DNA from 3 places in the Paenibacillus sp. FSL H7-0918 genome. Region 3 is predicted to be linked to each of the others. Evidence: predicted binding sites of a transcription regulator. Region 3 holds the regulator's gene; each other region holds the start of a gene.
What was found. Region 3 encodes Rex, which represses fermentation and respiration genes when NADH is low (regulators of the CRP and FNR family bind a similar motif). Its sites were predicted from a motif close to TTGTGAAATATTTCACAA; they were not measured.
Positions count from the first base shown of each region.

Region 1: the regulator Rex is predicted to act here: its motif matches at 4,064-4,081, upstream of adhE (bifunctional acetaldehyde-CoA/alcohol dehydrogenase).
Region 2: the regulator Rex is predicted to act here: its motif matches at 3,381-3,398, upstream of MHI15_RS28080 (phosphoketolase family protein).

Region 1 covers NZ_JBBOWJ010000001.1:1,057,694-1,063,521, forward strand. Annotated here, with positions in the region: gene pflB (formate C-acetyltransferase) at 1-1,112, opposite strand, end outside; gene adhE (bifunctional acetaldehyde-CoA/alcohol dehydrogenase) at 1,367-3,988, opposite strand; gene MHI15_RS04985 (ABC transporter substrate-binding protein) at 4,397-5,828, opposite strand, start outside.
Region 2 covers NZ_JBBOWJ010000005.1:129,164-134,991, reverse strand. Annotated here, with positions in the region: gene MHI15_RS28085 (ABC transporter ATP-binding protein) at 1-722, opposite strand, end outside; gene MHI15_RS28080 (phosphoketolase family protein) at 883-3,264, opposite strand; gene MHI15_RS28075 (GntR family transcriptional regulator) at 3,557-4,279, opposite strand; gene MHI15_RS28070 (hypothetical protein) at 4,367-4,555, opposite strand; gene guaD (guanine deaminase) at 4,867-5,828, shown strand, end outside.
Region 3 covers NZ_JBBOWJ010000001.1:784,188-790,015, forward strand. Annotated here, with positions in the region: gene MHI15_RS03685 (cell wall elongation regulator TseB-like domain-containing protein) at 1-315, opposite strand, end outside; gene MHI15_RS03690 (amidohydrolase) at 488-1,789, opposite strand; gene MHI15_RS03695 (redox-sensing transcriptional repressor Rex) at 1,776-2,429, opposite strand; gene dinG (ATP-dependent DNA helicase DinG) at 2,560-5,421, opposite strand; gene MHI15_RS03705 (tetratricopeptide repeat protein) at 5,548-5,828, opposite strand, start outside.

The sequences.
Region 1 (5,828 bases), 270 kb from region 3:
AAGTTTGGTTCCGGAGCTGGACCCAAGTTGTACAGGGTGTTCAAGAAACGGAAGCTGTTCTTAGTAACACGAGTTGTTCCGTCTTCAGCCATACCACCGATGGATTCAGTTACCCATGTTGGGTCGCCGGAGAACAGATCATTATAGTCAGGTGTACGCAAGAATTTCACGATACGCAGTTTCATTACGAAATGATCGACGATTTCTTGTACTTGTTCTTCAGTCAAAGTACCTTCAGCAATATCGCGTTCTGCATAGATGTCCAGGAAAGAGGACACACGGCCCAGGGACATCGCCGCACCATTTTGCTCTTTAACTGCTGCCAGATATCCGAAGTATACCCATTGAGTAGCTTCTTTGAAGTTGGTCGCCGGTCTGGAAATATCCATACCATGAGCAGCTGCCATTTCTTTCAATTCGCCAAGTGCACGAATTTGCTCAGACAGCTCTTCACGCAAACGAATGATATCTTCAGTCATGGAATCTACTTCAAGCTCAGTTTGTTGTTGTTTTTTGTCTTTAATGAGGAAATCAATACCGTACAGAGCAATGCGGCGGTAGTCGCCGATGATGCGTCCGCGGCCGTAAGCATCAGGAAGACCTGTAATTACGCCGGATTTACGCACAGCTCTCATGTCTGGTGTATATGCATCAAATACGCCTTGGTTATGCGTTTTGCGAATGTTCGTAAACATGTCAACGATGTTTTGTGGAAGCTCGAAGCCATAAGCCTTCGTAGCATCAACCATCATCTTGATCCCGCCGAATGGCTGGATGGAACGTTTGAAAGGAGCATCAGTCTGTACGCCTACAATTTGTTCCTTGTCCTTGTCAATGTAGCCTGGAGCATGTGAAGTGATTGTGGAGACAGTATCTAGGGAAACATCCCATACGCCGCCTCTTTCTCTTTCTTCCTTGCTCAATTGGGAAATAATCTTCCACAGTTCAGTTGTGTTACTAGTAGGTCCTACGAGGAATTCTTCGTTTCCTTCATAAGGCTTAATGTTGCTTGCGATAAAGTTGTTAACGTCAACTTTTCTGGACCATTTACCTTTTGCAAAACTTCTCCAACCGGATTTCACTTCTTGTACATCTTTTTCAATCACCGACATGCTAAATCCCTCCATCTATATTTATATTATATTTGTAGAGATCGCGGGCTTGAAGGTTGATCCCGTGTCTCGTGATCCCAAGAAAAACATGGTTGTTCGAAAATTCACAATCATTGTTCCATATATGGGACCGTTGTTTATATAAACATTTTAGTTTATTTTCTATAAATAGACTGTGACAAATATCACCTTTCGGGTGATATTTGTCACTTATATCTAATCCACAACCATCCTATTATCTACTTAACCAAATATTAATTATCAAATCTTCCGTAGAAAGCATTACGGTATACATCTGCAAGTTCAGATACCAGTGGCAGCTTAGGATTGGCAGTTGTACATTGATCTTCAAATGCACGGTCAGCCAAGTAATCTACATGGGATTCAAAATCCTTAGGATCAAAGCCCAATTGTTGGAAGGATTCTTCGATACCCAGTTTTTTGTTCATGTCGCGAATAGCATTGATCAGGCTAGTTACACCTTCTTCAGTTGTGCGAGCTGGCAATCCCAGAATACGGGCGATTTCTGCATAACGCTCGTCAGCTACGAAGTGTGAATATTTAGGGAACGAAGCGAACTTCGTAGGTTTCTTAGCATTGTAACGAATAACGTGTGGCATAAGGATCGCATTAGTACGACCATGAGCAGTGTGATATTGACCGCCCCATTTATGCGCCAAGCTGTGGTTAATACCCAGGAAAGCATTAGCAAAGGCCATACCAGCAAGTGTTGATGCGTTATGCATTTTTTCACGGGCAACTCTGTCGCCTTCAAGAGCCGATTTTTCAAGGTATTGGAATACCAATTGGATTGCTTTAATTGCCAGACCATCCGTGTAGTCACTCGCCATAACAGATACATAAGCTTCGATGGCATGTGTCAATACGTCCATACCTGTATCAGCTACAGCAGTTTTTGGCAAGCTATATACGAACTCTGGATCAATGATAGCTACGTCTGGAGTTAGCTCGTAGTCAGCCAAAGGATATTTAGTGTGTTGTTCAGTTGTTTTATCGGTAATAACTGCGAAAGATGTTACTTCCGAACCCGTACCCGAAGTAGTTGGAATCGCTACAAACTTAGCTTTGTTTCCAAGTTTAGGGAATTTGTAAACCCGTTTACGGATATCCATGAATTTTTGTTTCAGACCGTTAAAGTCTGCGTCTGGATGTTCATAGAATAACCACATTCCTTTTGCAGCATCCATTGGGGAACCACCGCCAAGTGCGATGATGCAGTCCGGTTGGAATCTGTTCATCATTGCTGTACCTTTTTCAACTGTAGTTGTCGATGGATCTGGTTCAACTTCCGAGAACACTTCGATCGCTACAGGAGTTTGGCGTTGACGCAGGTAATGTTCAACTCTCTCCACATATCCAAGCTTAACCATCATTGGGTCAGTGATAATTGCGACACGTGTGATATCAGGCATTTTGGTCAGGTACTGAGTAGCGCCTTTTTCGAAATAGATCTTGTCAGGTACTTTAAACCATTGCATATTCACGGTACGACGATTCACCCTTTTCACGTTGATCAAATTGATTGCTGTAACGTTTTGCGACACGGAGTTACGACCATAAGATCCGCAGCCCAGCGTCAACGAAGGGATGTTAGTGTTATAGATATCGCCGATCGCACCATGAGTGGAAGGCGAGTTAACAAGAATACGTCCTGTTTGCAGACGGTTGGAGAACTTCATGATTACTTCTTCGTTGTTGGAGTGGATAGCCGAACTATGGCCCATACCACCAAATTCAACAACTTGTGCTGCGCGTTCAATACCTTGATCTGCGTTTTTAACTTTGTAGCAAGCAAGCACAGGACTCAATTTTTCAGCGGACAATGGATATTTAGTGCCTACACCTTCAAGTTCTGCTACCAGAATCTTAGTGCCGGCAGGAACTTGAATGCCGCACATTTCAGCAATTTTCACTGCGGATTGTCCTACGATTGCTGGGTTAACTGCACATTTATCAACGTTCATAGCGCCGCTAGTCAGTTTGGCAGCTTCTTCTTTGTTAACAAAGTAGCAGCCATTAGCGATCATTTTCTTTTTCACTTGATCGAAGATTGGTTCTTCGATAATAACAGCTTGCTCGGAAGCACAGATCATACCATTATCAAATGTTTTGGAAAGAATGATGTCCGTTACGGCTTGATCGATATCCGCGCTCTTTTCGATGAATGCAGGTACGTTACCAGGACCTACGCCAAGAGCTGGTTTACCACAGCTATAAGCTGCTTTTACCATTGCAGAACCGCCTGTTGCGAGAATAAGTGCAACGTCAGGGTTGTTCATCAAAGCGTTTGTTTTGTCCATCGTTGGCATTTCAATCCATTGGATACAGTTCTCAGGTGCGCCAGCTTTTACAGCCGCATCATGAAGAATTCTAGCAGCTGCTGCACTACACTCTTGCGCAGATGGGTGGAAACCGAATATAATAGGGTTCCGTGTCTTAATCGAAATCAACGCTTTAAACATCGTGGTGGATGTAGGGTTGGTTACCGGTGTGATACCCATTACAATTCCGACGGGCTCAGCAATTTTTTGGAAGCTTTCATAAGCATTGTCTTCAATAACGCCTACTGTTTTATCGTATTTAATTCCGTGCCAGATATATTCTGTCGAGAAGATGTTTTTAGTAATTTTGTCTTCGTAAACCCCGCGGCCAGTTTCTTCTACAGCCAATTTAGCGAGGTACATATGTTTGTCGAGTCCAGCCAACGCCATTGCATGAACGATTGTGTCAACTTGCTCTTGATCCAGCGCCATGAATGCCTCATGTGCTTTTTTCGCTTTATCCACCAAAGTCTGAATATACTCTTCAGCGGTAGTTTGTTTAACTTGGGCGGCGACTTCGTTCTTAACTGCCATCTCCCTCGTCCTCCTGTCAATTTTTAGGTTGTTTTTCTCTACACATTTATCTTATCACATCATTTCCACCTTGTATAGTGAAATCTTTCACAAAGTATAAAGTTTTTTTGATTTGTTTTCAAAGCGCTTTCATTCGATCATATTATAGGTTTTTTACCATTATTTATGCTGTATTATTCCTTAAATCTAAAGTTTATGTTTAAAAAGACAAGAACCGATACCCATTTTCTACCTTTCCGCTCGCAAAAATATTTTAAAAATGCAAATCTAATTTTGTTGACACTCTATTTTTCTCATGACCCTCTAAAAAATAGTCGGAAGCCATCCGTTGGGTTGATTTATAAAAATATCAATAATATAAACATAAAAAAACCGACTCCTAAAGGAGCCGGTTCTGTTCTTCCTTGCCTATTCTACTTTAATTGTATCGAAGAATTTCTCTTGCACTGTTTTGGCAGCAGCTTCAAGCTGTGTCTTGGAATCTGTTCCTTTTTTGGAGAACAGCTCTTGTATTACATTGGACATGGTTGCGTAGTAGTCCTGTGTATTGTATTGCGCTTCCGGTTTACCGTCCAGCAAGCCTAAAATATCAGGGCTGTATTGATATACATTTGTATATTTATCATACACAGCTTTTGTTTTCTTGCCGAAGTCAGAATCTGCAGAATAGTAATCTAAGAGCGGCGGAATAAAGTATTTGCCATCCGTTGTACGTTGTTGCAGAACCGCATCCAGTGCTTCTAGACCTTTATCGGAGAAGTAATCAAATGTAATATAACGAAATGCCATTTCTTGCTCGTCTGGTGTTGCATTTGGATTGATTACAAGGTAGTCACCACCAAGTACCCCAGTGTGTTTTCCGCCTTTTTCCATCGCAGGCATTGGATACGTAAGTACATCTTCTGGTTTCAGACCGCCTTGATTCAACGCTTGCTCAATAACACCGTCAGATCCAGCCATTACCATTGCTGTACGACTTTGTTGGAATGCGCCTACAGCATCACCCCAGCCCAGTGCCCAGTCCTGAGGAATCGCGTTTGCTTCCCATCTAAGTTTCTTGTAGAAATCCAGCGCTTTAATCCCAGCCTCAGAATTAAAAGTAGCTACAACCTTACCGCCTTCAATCTTCTGAATTTCACCGCCAGCCTCGAACAGGAAGTTGGTCCAGTTCCAGCCTGCTTCATTCCCTTTACCCATTGGAGCAATACCGGAAATCCCTTTTTTGGTATCAGCTACACCTTTCGCGGTATTCAGCATATCATCCCAAGTCCAATCCATAGATGGAACAGCAACGCCTTTTTCATCCAGCATTTTTTTGTTGATCATTGTGGTTGTTACATAACCCTTTTGAGTAACGCCGAATACTTTTCCGTCAATGATAAATTGGTTTTGGAGAACCGGGTTAATTTGATCCTTAAATTCGTATTTATTCCACAGATCCGTAATGTCAGCTACCCAGCCTTTTTCAACTAGGAATTTTGCTTCTGTAGCGTAAGTGTTAAAGAAGGTTGGAGCTTCATTCGCTGCCATTTTGATGCCGATTTCACTTACATTGTACTGCCAATCGTCTTTGACGATTTCAACATTCGGATACTCCTCTTGGAAACGTTTGATCTTGTCATCTTCCTGTGCTCTAACTTCGGTTAGGTCAGGGGTTGGATAGTGAATTTTGATGGTCACTTTTCTTTGTGTGATATCATCAGTTGGCGCTGCTGTAGCACTGCCAGCATTATCTGTTGCAGCATTCGTTGGCGCAGTAGTCGCTTCCCCTTCCTTGTTTCCTGTTGTGTTTCCGTTATTGTTGTTACCGCCGCATGCGGTTAACAATGATCCGGCCACA
Region 2 (5,828 bases), on a different contig from region 3:
TGACGAAGATCACCCATGATTTTGGAACCAATCCATACCCCTATAAGTCCACGTACAGTCTGCATTAAAGTAATTACTAAGGATGTGGCTGCTAGCCCGATCACAATCCATAGAAGCGTTGAGCCCATATCCTTTTCTGTCAACACATTATCAACGATCATCTTCGTCAAAAATGGTGGAACAAGCTCTACCAATGTAGTAAAAATCAACATAATCGCCGCAGCGATCATTTGGATCTTATAAGGCTTGGCATAGCTCAGCATCCGAAATAGAACCTTGCCGTTACTCTTGCACACCGGACAAGCTTGCGAATCTTCCGGCAGTGGATTGCGGCATTTTGGACAATTTCTTGGAAACTCTTTTTCAGAAGCGGTTGGCCGTTCCTCGCCTTTAGCTACAGCGCCAATTAATTTAGAAGCAAAACCAAATATAGAGGTAAGTGATGCTGTATAACGTATAAGTATAATAGGCCCTTCTTGGGTATCCACAAGCAACGATCCGCCGCCTACCCCGCCTACTACCCGGGCATCAGTAATATTCGAGACTAGAAGCTTTGAGACCAGTTTCCCGTCCGTTCCCCAAACGGAAATCTCCTTCTCAGTCAATACAAGCCACTGCTCACCGAATTGCCCATCTTTCATTAAATCGGATACAGAGTGAAATAAAGGTTGTTCTGTAAGCTGTATTTCTATAGACTTGGGAAGTTTATCAATAGATGTCATACATTTCTCCCCTTTCTTTACCCACCTATTTACTCACATATATTTACAGTGGTAAAGATGAAAAAATGATTATAATTGTTTTGTATGGTTATTTAAACAAATAAAAAGACACCTCTAAAGGTGTCTTTTTGTATTACTTCCTATGGTACTGGCTATACGCTTATTTCAAAGCTTTCCATACCCAGTTCTCTACTTCTGGCAAATCAATACCCTCTTCACGAATGAATTGGTGATGTTTCTTAACGATAGCATCCATTTCATCTGCGATCGCTTTATAGTCGTTAGCATTAGGCAAGCTCAGAACAGCTTCCTTCGCCAAGTCAAAGCGGTCCATTTGATTCAATACGCGCATATCGAATGGTGTTGTGATATCGCCATTCTCGCGGTATCCGTGTACGTGCAGGTTATGGTTATGGCGATCAAAGAACAAGTCTTTAATCAGACCTTCATATCCATGGAAAGCGAAGATAACTGGTTTATCTTTTGTGAAAAATTGATCAAACTCTTCGTCAGATAAGCCACGCGGATCTAATTTTTGACTTCTCAGTTTCAACAAGTCTACCACGTTGATATATCTAATTTTAAGGTTCGGCAGTTTTTCATGCAGGATAGAGATGGCAGCCAAGCTTTCGATAGTTGGTTCTGTACCTGCAGAAGCAAAGACAACATCAGGCTCTCCACCTTGATCGGTGCTTGCCCAGTCAATAATCTTCAGTCCTTTATCCACCAGCTCTTGTGCTTCATCCGCACTGAACCATTGTGGACGAGGATGTTTGGAAGAAACAATCAAGTTAATTTTTTGACGGTCATTTAAGACGGTGTCAAAGACAGCCAGCAAGGAGTTGGCATCAGCCGGCAAATACTCACGGATAAATTCTGGTTTTTTATCAGCCAAGTGACCTAGCAAACCTGGATCTTGGTGAGTGTAACCATTGTGGTCTTGCTGGAATACAGTTGAAGTTGCTACCACATTCAATGATGGAATATCCGCACGCCAGCTTTGATCTGTTGCTTTACGCAGCCATTTGAAATGCTGAGTAATCATCGAATCCACGACACGCAAGAAAGCTTCATAGCTTGCAAAGAAACCATGGCGACCTGTCAATACGTAACCTTCAAGCAAACCTTCTGCCTGATGTTCAGACAATTGGGAATCGATAACACGGCCATAAGAAGCTAGGAATTCGTCATTCGGCTCAATCACTTGATCCAACCATTGACGTTTCGTCACTTCAAAGACAGGTCCCAGACGATTGGACATTGTTTCATCCGGTCCGAAAATTCTGAAATTGCGGTTCTCTTCGTTCAGAGAGATAACATCTTTCATGTATTTACCCAGAACGGCCATATCTTGTGCTATTACTTCACCTGGTTTGGAATTATCAAGTGCGAACTTACGGAAATTCGGTAAGTTTAGATCTTTAATTTGGTTGCCAGCATTAGTAACTGGGTTCATTCCCATACGTCTGTCGCCAGTTGGCAGAATCTCAGCAAGTTCAGCGTTCAGACGACCATTGTCATCAAATAATTCTTCTGGTCTGTAGCTGTTCATCCACTCCAATAACGCTGGAGCATGCTTCATATTTTTTTGATCCACTGGAATCGGCACCTGATGGGCACGGAAAGAGTTCTCATTCGGAACACCATCCCATTGCTTTGGACCCGTCCAGCCCTTAGGAGAACGGAAGACCAACATTGGCCAAACCGGACGCGTCAGGTCATTGTTGTCACGTGCATTCTTTTGAATCGCTTCAATTCTTTCAACGATGGTATCAAGCACCTTAGCCATTTCCGGATGCATTAGATCAGGATTTTCGCCTTCAACGAAGAACGGTTCCCAACCCATACCTTTAAAGTATGCAGTAATTTCTTCTTTGGATTGACGAGACAGAATCGTTGGGTTACTGATTTTGAAACCATTTAAGTGCAAGATCGGCAGAACTGCACCATCAGTAACTGGATTGATGAACCGGTTGGAGAACCATGAAGCCGCTAATGGGCCAGTTTCAGCCTCTCCATCACCAATAACAACAGCGGAGATTAAATCTGGATTATCCAGAATTGCACCTACACCATGGGATAGAGAATAACCTAATTCGCCACCTTCGTGGATCGATCCAGGTGTTTCAGGGGCAGCATGGGAAGCAACTCCACCTGGGAAAGAGAATTGTTTGAACAATTTCTTCAGGCCTGGGATATCTTGTGTGATTTCCGGATAAATTTCAGTATAGCTACCATCGAGATAGGAGTTCGAAACCATAACCTGACCGCCATGACCAGGGCCCTCGATGTAGAACATATTCAAATCATATTTAGTAATGACCCGATTCAAATGGGCATAAATAAAGTTCTGGCCTGGAATAGTTCCCCAGTGTCCAATGGGCTTAATCTTTACGTCTGCTTCTTTCAGCGGTTCTCTTAACAACGGATTATCTTTCAAATACAGTTGACCTACAGAGATGTAGTTAGTTGCGCGCCAGTATGCATCAAGCTTCTCTAAATAAGTTTTTGATGAGTAATCAACATCCATGGATAATACCATTTCTTCCACTCCCCAAAATTTTTTCTGTGTCTACATTGCCGTAATTTCTTCCACAAGTACATCATACCGCCGCGAAAAATTAATTCAACCTTTTCAACAAATGATACGGTCCAATTTTGTGAAAATATGAACATAGTATGAAATACAGTGTCAATTGTCTGTAAAAATACGTCAATATTAATATATATGTAAAAATATGGACTGAAGTTTGCGGGGGTATTTGCTCCTTATCCTTCATCTATTTTGCGCAAAACAAAAAAAATAAGACCGAGAAAAATTCCCCAGTCTTACTTTAATGAACGGACACAAAGGTATTAAATTTTAAGTATTTATAGTGGAAGCGCATATGGGAGAATTCAAATGGCGTGCCATTATCTAAAAAGAAAATCCCTTCCATAATGCTTACTGGCTCATTTGCCTGCAAATGCAGCAGCTCTTGATCCGTAGCCTCAGAGGGTTCTGCGGATATCGATAAAAAGGATTTGGTTACCGCCAGATTTCGTGAATCCTCCAAATAATTAAAGATAGATCCTTCAATAATGGTCTGATTTAAATTCTGCACGATTTTGATTGGGATATAACCCGTTTCAATCATAAAGGGTTCATCATCAAAAAGACGTAAGCGAATGATTTTGTAAACAAAATCATGAGGGCCTAAAAACAGATCCCGCTGTAGTTCTTCCGTTGGTGGAATGACCTCAAATTTCAAAACTTTAATCTTTGGCTTCTTCCCATTCATTTGAAAATTGTCGGTGACACCTAAATTAGAGCCTTCGTAGTTAAAAATAGATTCATTTTTTATGTATAAAGGATTTATAAATGTCCCTGAGCCACGCTTTTTAAAAATAATGCCGGCATTTGCCATTTTAGTCAGAGCACTTTTAATAGAACTACGACTCACTTGATAAGTTTCACTAAGCGTTCGTTCATCCGGTAATTTCATATCGGGAAACTGCCCAGCAAAAATTTTCATTTTTAAGTCATCAATAATTTGTTTGTAGACAAACTGTGTCATGAAGTACTCCTTTTCAGGTCGATACAAGTTTTATTTCAATCTTTACTATAACATAATAACCAGACGTTTATAATCTATCCGGCCAGCTTATTTACGTCGGCGATTTGTCATGCGATTGTACATCACTAAACCGGCAATGACCATGCCCAGCGTCCCCATACTACTTGCTGATTCAGCCTGCATACCAAACAAAATGCACAGGTTAGTGACCAAGCTTTTTGTAAGTACAGCAACAATAATTAACATCAACGGGCGCCAAATGTTGTATCTTCTCATCCAGGCAACACTCCTAATCCAATTTTCTCAAACTATTGATCGATTTCATCTATTATATCACAAGATAGTAACCGCATTCATTTCCTATAACCGTAAAGAAATCGAAGCCGATCAGTATTTTTTACTTCCCTCTATCTTTTTCTGTATTCTAGCCTAGCGAACGTGACGTCTATGCGTCATATTCGCTTTCAATTCCTCAGTTCCTCCTATCCGTCAATTACGCCTTTATTCGACTTTTGGTCTGGACTTATCCTTTTTCACGGATTATAATAACAAATGCACACCAAAAGACGAACATTAAGGCGGAAATCATGAGAAATTATATGCAAATATTCCTAGGCACTTCATTTTCTAGCCTATCCCCAAAAGAAATTCAAATTTTAAAGGATCATCTCTTCTGTATCAATTCGGATGGGATGATAGAAATGATCGTTGCACCGGAGCACGCCGACTATCAACCCTTGCTTGATGCTTATCAAGGTCAGGACAATTTTCATGTATTAGCCGAGGGCCAGTATTTTTTGCCCGGCTTTATCGATCTGCATGTCCACGCGCCACAATGGGCTCAATCTGGAACTGCATTAGATATCCCGCTCTATGATTGGCTAAATACTTATACCTTCCCACTGGAGTCTAAATTTTCGGACCTGGCTTTTGCAAAAAAAGTCTACGATGACGTGGTTGGTACTTTGCTCGCAAACGGAACCACTACAGCACTTTATTTTGCAACGGTGCATAAAGAGGCCAGTCTATTATTGGCTAAAATATGTGCGGAAAAAGGACAACGTGGACTCGTTGGAAAAGTGGTTATGGACGATCCGCAGGGAAATCCTGAGAATTACCGCGACTCCGACACCCACACCGCACTAGTGGATACGGAAGAATTTATACTAGCTGTACAAGAACTCGCTAAATCTACTAAACAAGGCGTTTATCCAGTAGTGACACCAAGGTTCATTCCAAGCTGCACTAATGAGGCTTTACAAGGCTTGGGAGAACTTGCCGCTAAATATGATACGTATGTGCAATCGCACTGTAGTGAAAGTGATTGGGCGCACGGTTATGTGCAAGAACGATTCCAAAAGAACGATGCTTTTGCCTTGCATGATTTTGGTCTGCTCAGTGATAAATCTGTCATGGCTCATTGTAATTTTTTAGATGAAAATGATGTGAATTTGTTTGCAGAGACAGGAACAGCTATTGCGCATTGTCCGATATCCAACGCGTATTTTGCCAATAGTGTCATTCCGATCGCTGACTTCCATGCCAAAGG
Region 3 (5,828 bases):
ACTTAGTTCCTCAGCAAACACTGCGTCGTCGCCTTCAGCAAATTTTCCATCTACCGTAAAGCGGACCCAGACCATAAGAGCAGTCCCGGCTTCATTTTTCCCAGTTAATACCCAGTACACTGCATTTTCATCCCAAACCGATTTTTGTGCTTTGGTTACCTCTGTTAGACCCGCTCTGGTTTTGGCAACATCCTTAGCGATATCACGCTCGTTCCATTGATCTTTCATAATATAGGCATAGAACTGGATAAGTCCAAACCCCAGGAGCAGAATCAGAACTGACCCCAGGAGGATCCATTTTTTCCTTTTCTTCAAGGTACAGCTCCCTTTCTAGTAATATATCTTTTTTGATTATATAACACACCCGCGCGTTTATCCAAAATTTCATAATTTTCTAGCTTTCCCAGCCTTAAAAATACACAAAAGGCCGCAACTTTTGCTAAAAGCAAAAAGTCGCAGCCTATTATTTATTCGTTATTCTCCAGACTTAACGCTTCAATAAACCTTCGAAGGCTTCTTGCGCTTTACGCCGGATAGCTTCCTCATCCAGGGTTAAGCATTGTCCATGCTTGATGACCTGTTTACCATTCACCCACACATGCTCAACATCCTTAGCGCTAGCAGAGTAAACTGCATGAGACAACAGATCTGTGTGTGGCAGCAAATGTGGCTGATCGATATCAATAGCAATGAAATCTGCTTTCATCCCTACAGCAAGTCTGCCTACATTATTTAAAAAGATGGATTGCGCGCCATATTCTGTAGCCATACGCAGAGCTTCTGGAGCTGGAACAGCCGTTGGATCACCGCTGACACCCTTATGAATGAGAGCTGCAAGCCGCATCTCTTCAAACATATCCAAGTTATTGTTGCTTGCCGCGCCATCCGTGCCAAGAGACACCTTCACACCAGCTTTTAGAAGATCAGTAACCCGAGCCACTCCGCTAGCCAGCTTCAAATTACTGCCCGGATTATGAGATACACCCACATTATGGCGAGCCAAGATCTCAATCTCTTCATCATTTAAATGAACACCATGTGCAACTATCGAGGGACGTGTGAACATGCCAAGCTTCTCTAAGTGAGCTACAGGACGCAACCCGTAATCCGCCACATTTTGTTCCACTTCACGTTTCGTTTCGGACATATGAGTATGCATCGGTAAATCCAGATCATGCGCTGCCTGCACAAACTTAACCAGGAAGTCCGGAGGGCAAGTATAAGGGGCGTGTGGCGAGATCATAGTAGTAATTCTACCGTCAGCCTTTCCATGCCAGTTACGGGCAAAAGAAATCGCTTCCGCAAGCTTGTGATTCTGTACATCCTCTGGACATAACCCGATCACACCACGCATCAATACGGAACGGATACCTGATAACTCAGCTACCTCGGCTACTCGGTCCATATGATCATACATATCGAGGAAGGTCGTAGTTCCACCCTTCAGCATTTCCAATACAGATAAGGAGGTTCCCCAGTATACATCATCACCGGAGAACTTTTCCTCCATTGGCCACATCTTCTCCTGAAGCCACACTTGTAGCGCTAAATCATCTCCATATCCACGCAGCAAAGACATCGCCGCATGACCATGTGTGTTTACAAGTCCAGGCATGAACAGCAGACGGCTGCCATCAACCACTTGCACTCCAGCTTCCATCTGAGGCTCTTCTTTTCCTATGTAAGTGATTAAATCATCTTCAATAGTCATATATCCACTCAGAACCGGCTCATCCGTTCCCGGAGTCAGAAAATACCCGCCCTTAATTATCGTTTTATTGTTGTTCATGTTCACTTTCTTCCTTTCCATCCCGCAAGTAATAAGCAAGACTTTGCAGATCAGTTGTAAAATCAGCTGCATGCACCCGGATATTCGGTGGTGTCTTCAGAATCACAGGGGCAAAGTTCAAAATTGCTTCAATCCCAGAAGAAATGAGGATATCTGCTACATTTTGAGCTTCTGAATCAGGTACGGTAATAATGGCAATGCGAATACCTTGCTCACGAATTGTGCTGCCTAGTTCATCCATCGGTTGCACAGTAAGGGAGTTGATCTTACGTCCAACCTTAGGAGCGTACGAATCAAATATAGCCGTAATTTTCATAGTATCTTTGAGATATGCATTGTAATTAGACAAGGCATGTCCGAGATTACCTGCTCCAACTAAAGCTACATTAAGCTGTTGATCCAGCTTCAGGATATGACGGATTTTCTCAATAAGATACGTTACATCATATCCGATACCTTTTCTGCCGAAGTCACCAAAATATGCTAAATCCTTACGAATCTGTGCGGGATTAAGATCAAGCTTTTGTCCAAGTTCCTGAGAGGAAACTGTTAATATTTCGCGATTCTGGAGATCATTCAAAAAACGCAAGTACACAGGTAGTCTGCGAACAACGGCTTCTGATATTTTATCCGATTTCATATTTTTCCTCCTAAAAATAGTAATGTTCTTGTGAAAATCCATATTCAAACGTCTACCTCTCCTTATTAAGGACGGTACTGTAACACACCGCCCTTAAGGATAAGGAGGAGCTAAACTGAAGACGAGCGTTTTAAGAAGCGCCGCCATCCTCTAGCCATTCCGCTATGCGAGGGACCATTTGATCAGTAAGCATATGCTCCATTTTGGGACCAGGCAATGAATAAAGGAAATACTTCCCGTAATGAGATTCAATAACCCTTGTATCATAAACAATAACTATTCCGCGATCCTGCGCCGTGCGAACCAGTCTTCCGAATCCCTGCTTAAAACGAATAACCGCTTGAGGAACAGATAATTTCATGAACGGATTCTTCTTCTGGGCCTGTAATAACTCCGACTTCGCTTCCGCCAACGGGTGATTCGGCGGTTGAAATGGAAGTCTCACGATGGCCAGGCAAGTCAGTGCTTCACCTGGAATATCTACACCTTCCCAGAAGCTGCTCGTCCCCAGCAATACGGATGCTGCACTGTCCTGAAAGCGGCGGATCAGCTTGCTCCGGCTGCCACCTTCCACGCCTTGACCAAGCACCGTAATCTCTTGTGAGGCCAAAGCCTCTTTAAGCGGATCATATACCTGACGCAGCATTTTATAAGAAGTAAACAGAACCAGCATCCGCCCACGTGTTGTTTTAGCAGCTTCCGATAATGACTGTACGAGTGTATCGACAAATCGAGCATCGCCCACACTCCCCTTCACACTAGGAAAATCACGCGGTATAACTAGCAGTGCCTGCTCGCGATACTTAAAGGGAGATGGAAGGAGTGAGGTCATTAGACGTCCCTCTTCTGCAGCTTCGTTAAGTCCGAGATTATCAATCATAAATTGAAAAGACTTATCTACAGACAGCGTCGCCGAGGTAAGCACGATGCTTTTTTTCTTATCGAAGAACAACTCTTTAAGCTGGCTGCTAACATCCACAGGGACGGCATACATCTGCAGTGATTTGCTGCGGTAATTTCCATTTGCCTCCAGCCAATATACTACATTATCGTCATTCAGCCCCATAAAGAATCTTACTTGCTCACGGATGGAAGCCAAATCCTTAAATAAACCGCTAATATCAGTAACAAGACTGTCTGCTGAAGATTGGCTTTCCTGGTCGCGCATCTCGTTAAGCATTTTATCACCCTTACGGATGATGTCGCTTAACGTCAGATTCATAGTGTTCTCTAGCGCAACCAATTCATCCCAATCCTTCGGCTTACGGGCGGGAATCAACCGCATAACCAGTTGTCCCGCTTCCCCTGCCCCTGCATCACTGCGTTCCGGCAAAAGGCTGAACAGCTTGTCGCTGAGTGCATCCCAGGTTTCTTTGACGGTAAGCAGATCCGGGTAGATCCGATCGATGACTCCGCTCCATTCTGAAGCCTCTTCACTGCCTGACGACTGTAATATCTGACGCAGAGCAGGAAGCTGTCCGTTTCGGCTATCTTTATACAGTCGCGATAACGTGTGTGCCACAGTGAAATGCTTCATATGCATGCCAAGATGTTTACCAGCCACATCTTCTAAATGATGTGCTTCATCAATGACAAGATGCTCGTAAGCCGGAAGCAGCTGGTGCCCAGCCTTAACATCTGCGAATAGCTTGGAGTGGTTCGTAATAACCACGTCAGCAATCCCAGCTTCATGCTTGGCCCTATGATAATAACATTTGCGGAACCAAGGACAAGAACGGCCCAGACAGGAATCGGTATCGCTTGCCACCGTCTCCCAGAAGTCACCGCCCCGGCCGCTTAAATTCAGCTCTTCATCATCCCCTGATTCACTTTGAGTGAGCCATACAATCATCTGAGCGGCAGTAAGCGCATCTTCCCTTGGGCTTATAAAGTCCTTCTTATTAATTTTATGCTCAAACTTACGCAGACACAAATAATGCCCTCTTCCCTTAAAAATAGCAGCTTTAAACGGAAAAGGAACTACCTGCGTTAACAAAGGGATATCCCGCTCGCGCAATTGGTCCTGCAGATTAATGGTATGAGTGCTGACCATGACTTTTTCATTGGTGCGAACGCTTTGATAAATGGCAGGCAACAAATAACCGAGCGATTTACCGGTTCCTGTGCCCGCTTCGATCAGTAGGTGTTTGTCTTCGGCAAGTGCCGTCATCACCTCATTGATCATAATATCCTGAGCTTCCCGGCTTTCATACTGCGGTAATGTGTCTTTAAGTCGTTTGGTTACTTCGTCCATATAATCAGTAAAAGATAAATTCGCTAGCGGATTCTCAGCATGCTCATCTCTAGGTGGCGCTAACTCCGTCCAATCTCCTACTGCAAGCGCTAATTGACGATAGAAAGTCAGATCACCTTCGGGCTGTAGCGTTTCCGCTTCCCGCTCTCGCAGCAGACCATCAAAGTACCAGCCCAGATCACTATCCTCTTCGGTAAACAGCTCACAGAGTCTCTGGATCGTAAGCAGCGGCAGCTCGTAGAGCTCCTCCAGACATTTCAGCAGCACTAAAGCAGTCGCAAGTGCATCACTATCTGCCTGATGCGGACGATCATGTGTCACTCCAAAATGAGCACTGACAGAGCCTAGTTGATAAGATGTGAGCGAAGGAAAGCAAATTTTCAGAAAATCAATCGTATCCAAAATCCGCCCTTGAAATGGCAAATAACCACAACGATCTAAAGCATTTTGTAAAAAATGGAAGTCGAAAGCGACATTATGCCCTACAAGCACAACATCATCCAAGAGCGGAACAAGCTCCATCATCATCTCATCCAGCTCAGGCGCATCCTTAACATCATCATCGGTAATCCCCGTCAGACCTGTTATAAAAGGAGGAATCGGCGTTCCGGGCTTGACATAGGAACCATATACCCGGGAGATGGACCGGTCTTCTTCTATAATTGCAAGGCCAACCTGGATAATTTCACCCACGGATTGGGTTCCTGTTGTTTCAAAATCAAGCACGGCAAATTTCATTATAATTCTATTCCCTTTCAATTGAGACTCTTAATCAGCATAACAGAAGTTGCGAAAAAAGGCGATGCACACCACTGGTTCAGGGGATGCATCGCTTGAATGGAAATTTCCAAAACCGTTATTCTTTTACAAAAGGGAAACCAGCTGATTTCCAAAATGCAGCTTCCCTCCACGACGGCGGCATACCTCTAAGTTAACGTTTGGTTCCGGAAGCGCAGGGTCATGCTGCAAAGCAAGATCAAATAATTCCTGCGCTTCATTGAAACGTTCCTGTGAGGCTCGTATGCAGCCTAAAGCATTATAAACCATGGCTTTCAGCTTGGTTTCCCGTATCAAGCCCAGCATATGGTTCAGATGACCCCAAGCGGCCTCACCGTCACCTTCCTGCAGATAAGAGATGGCTAAAT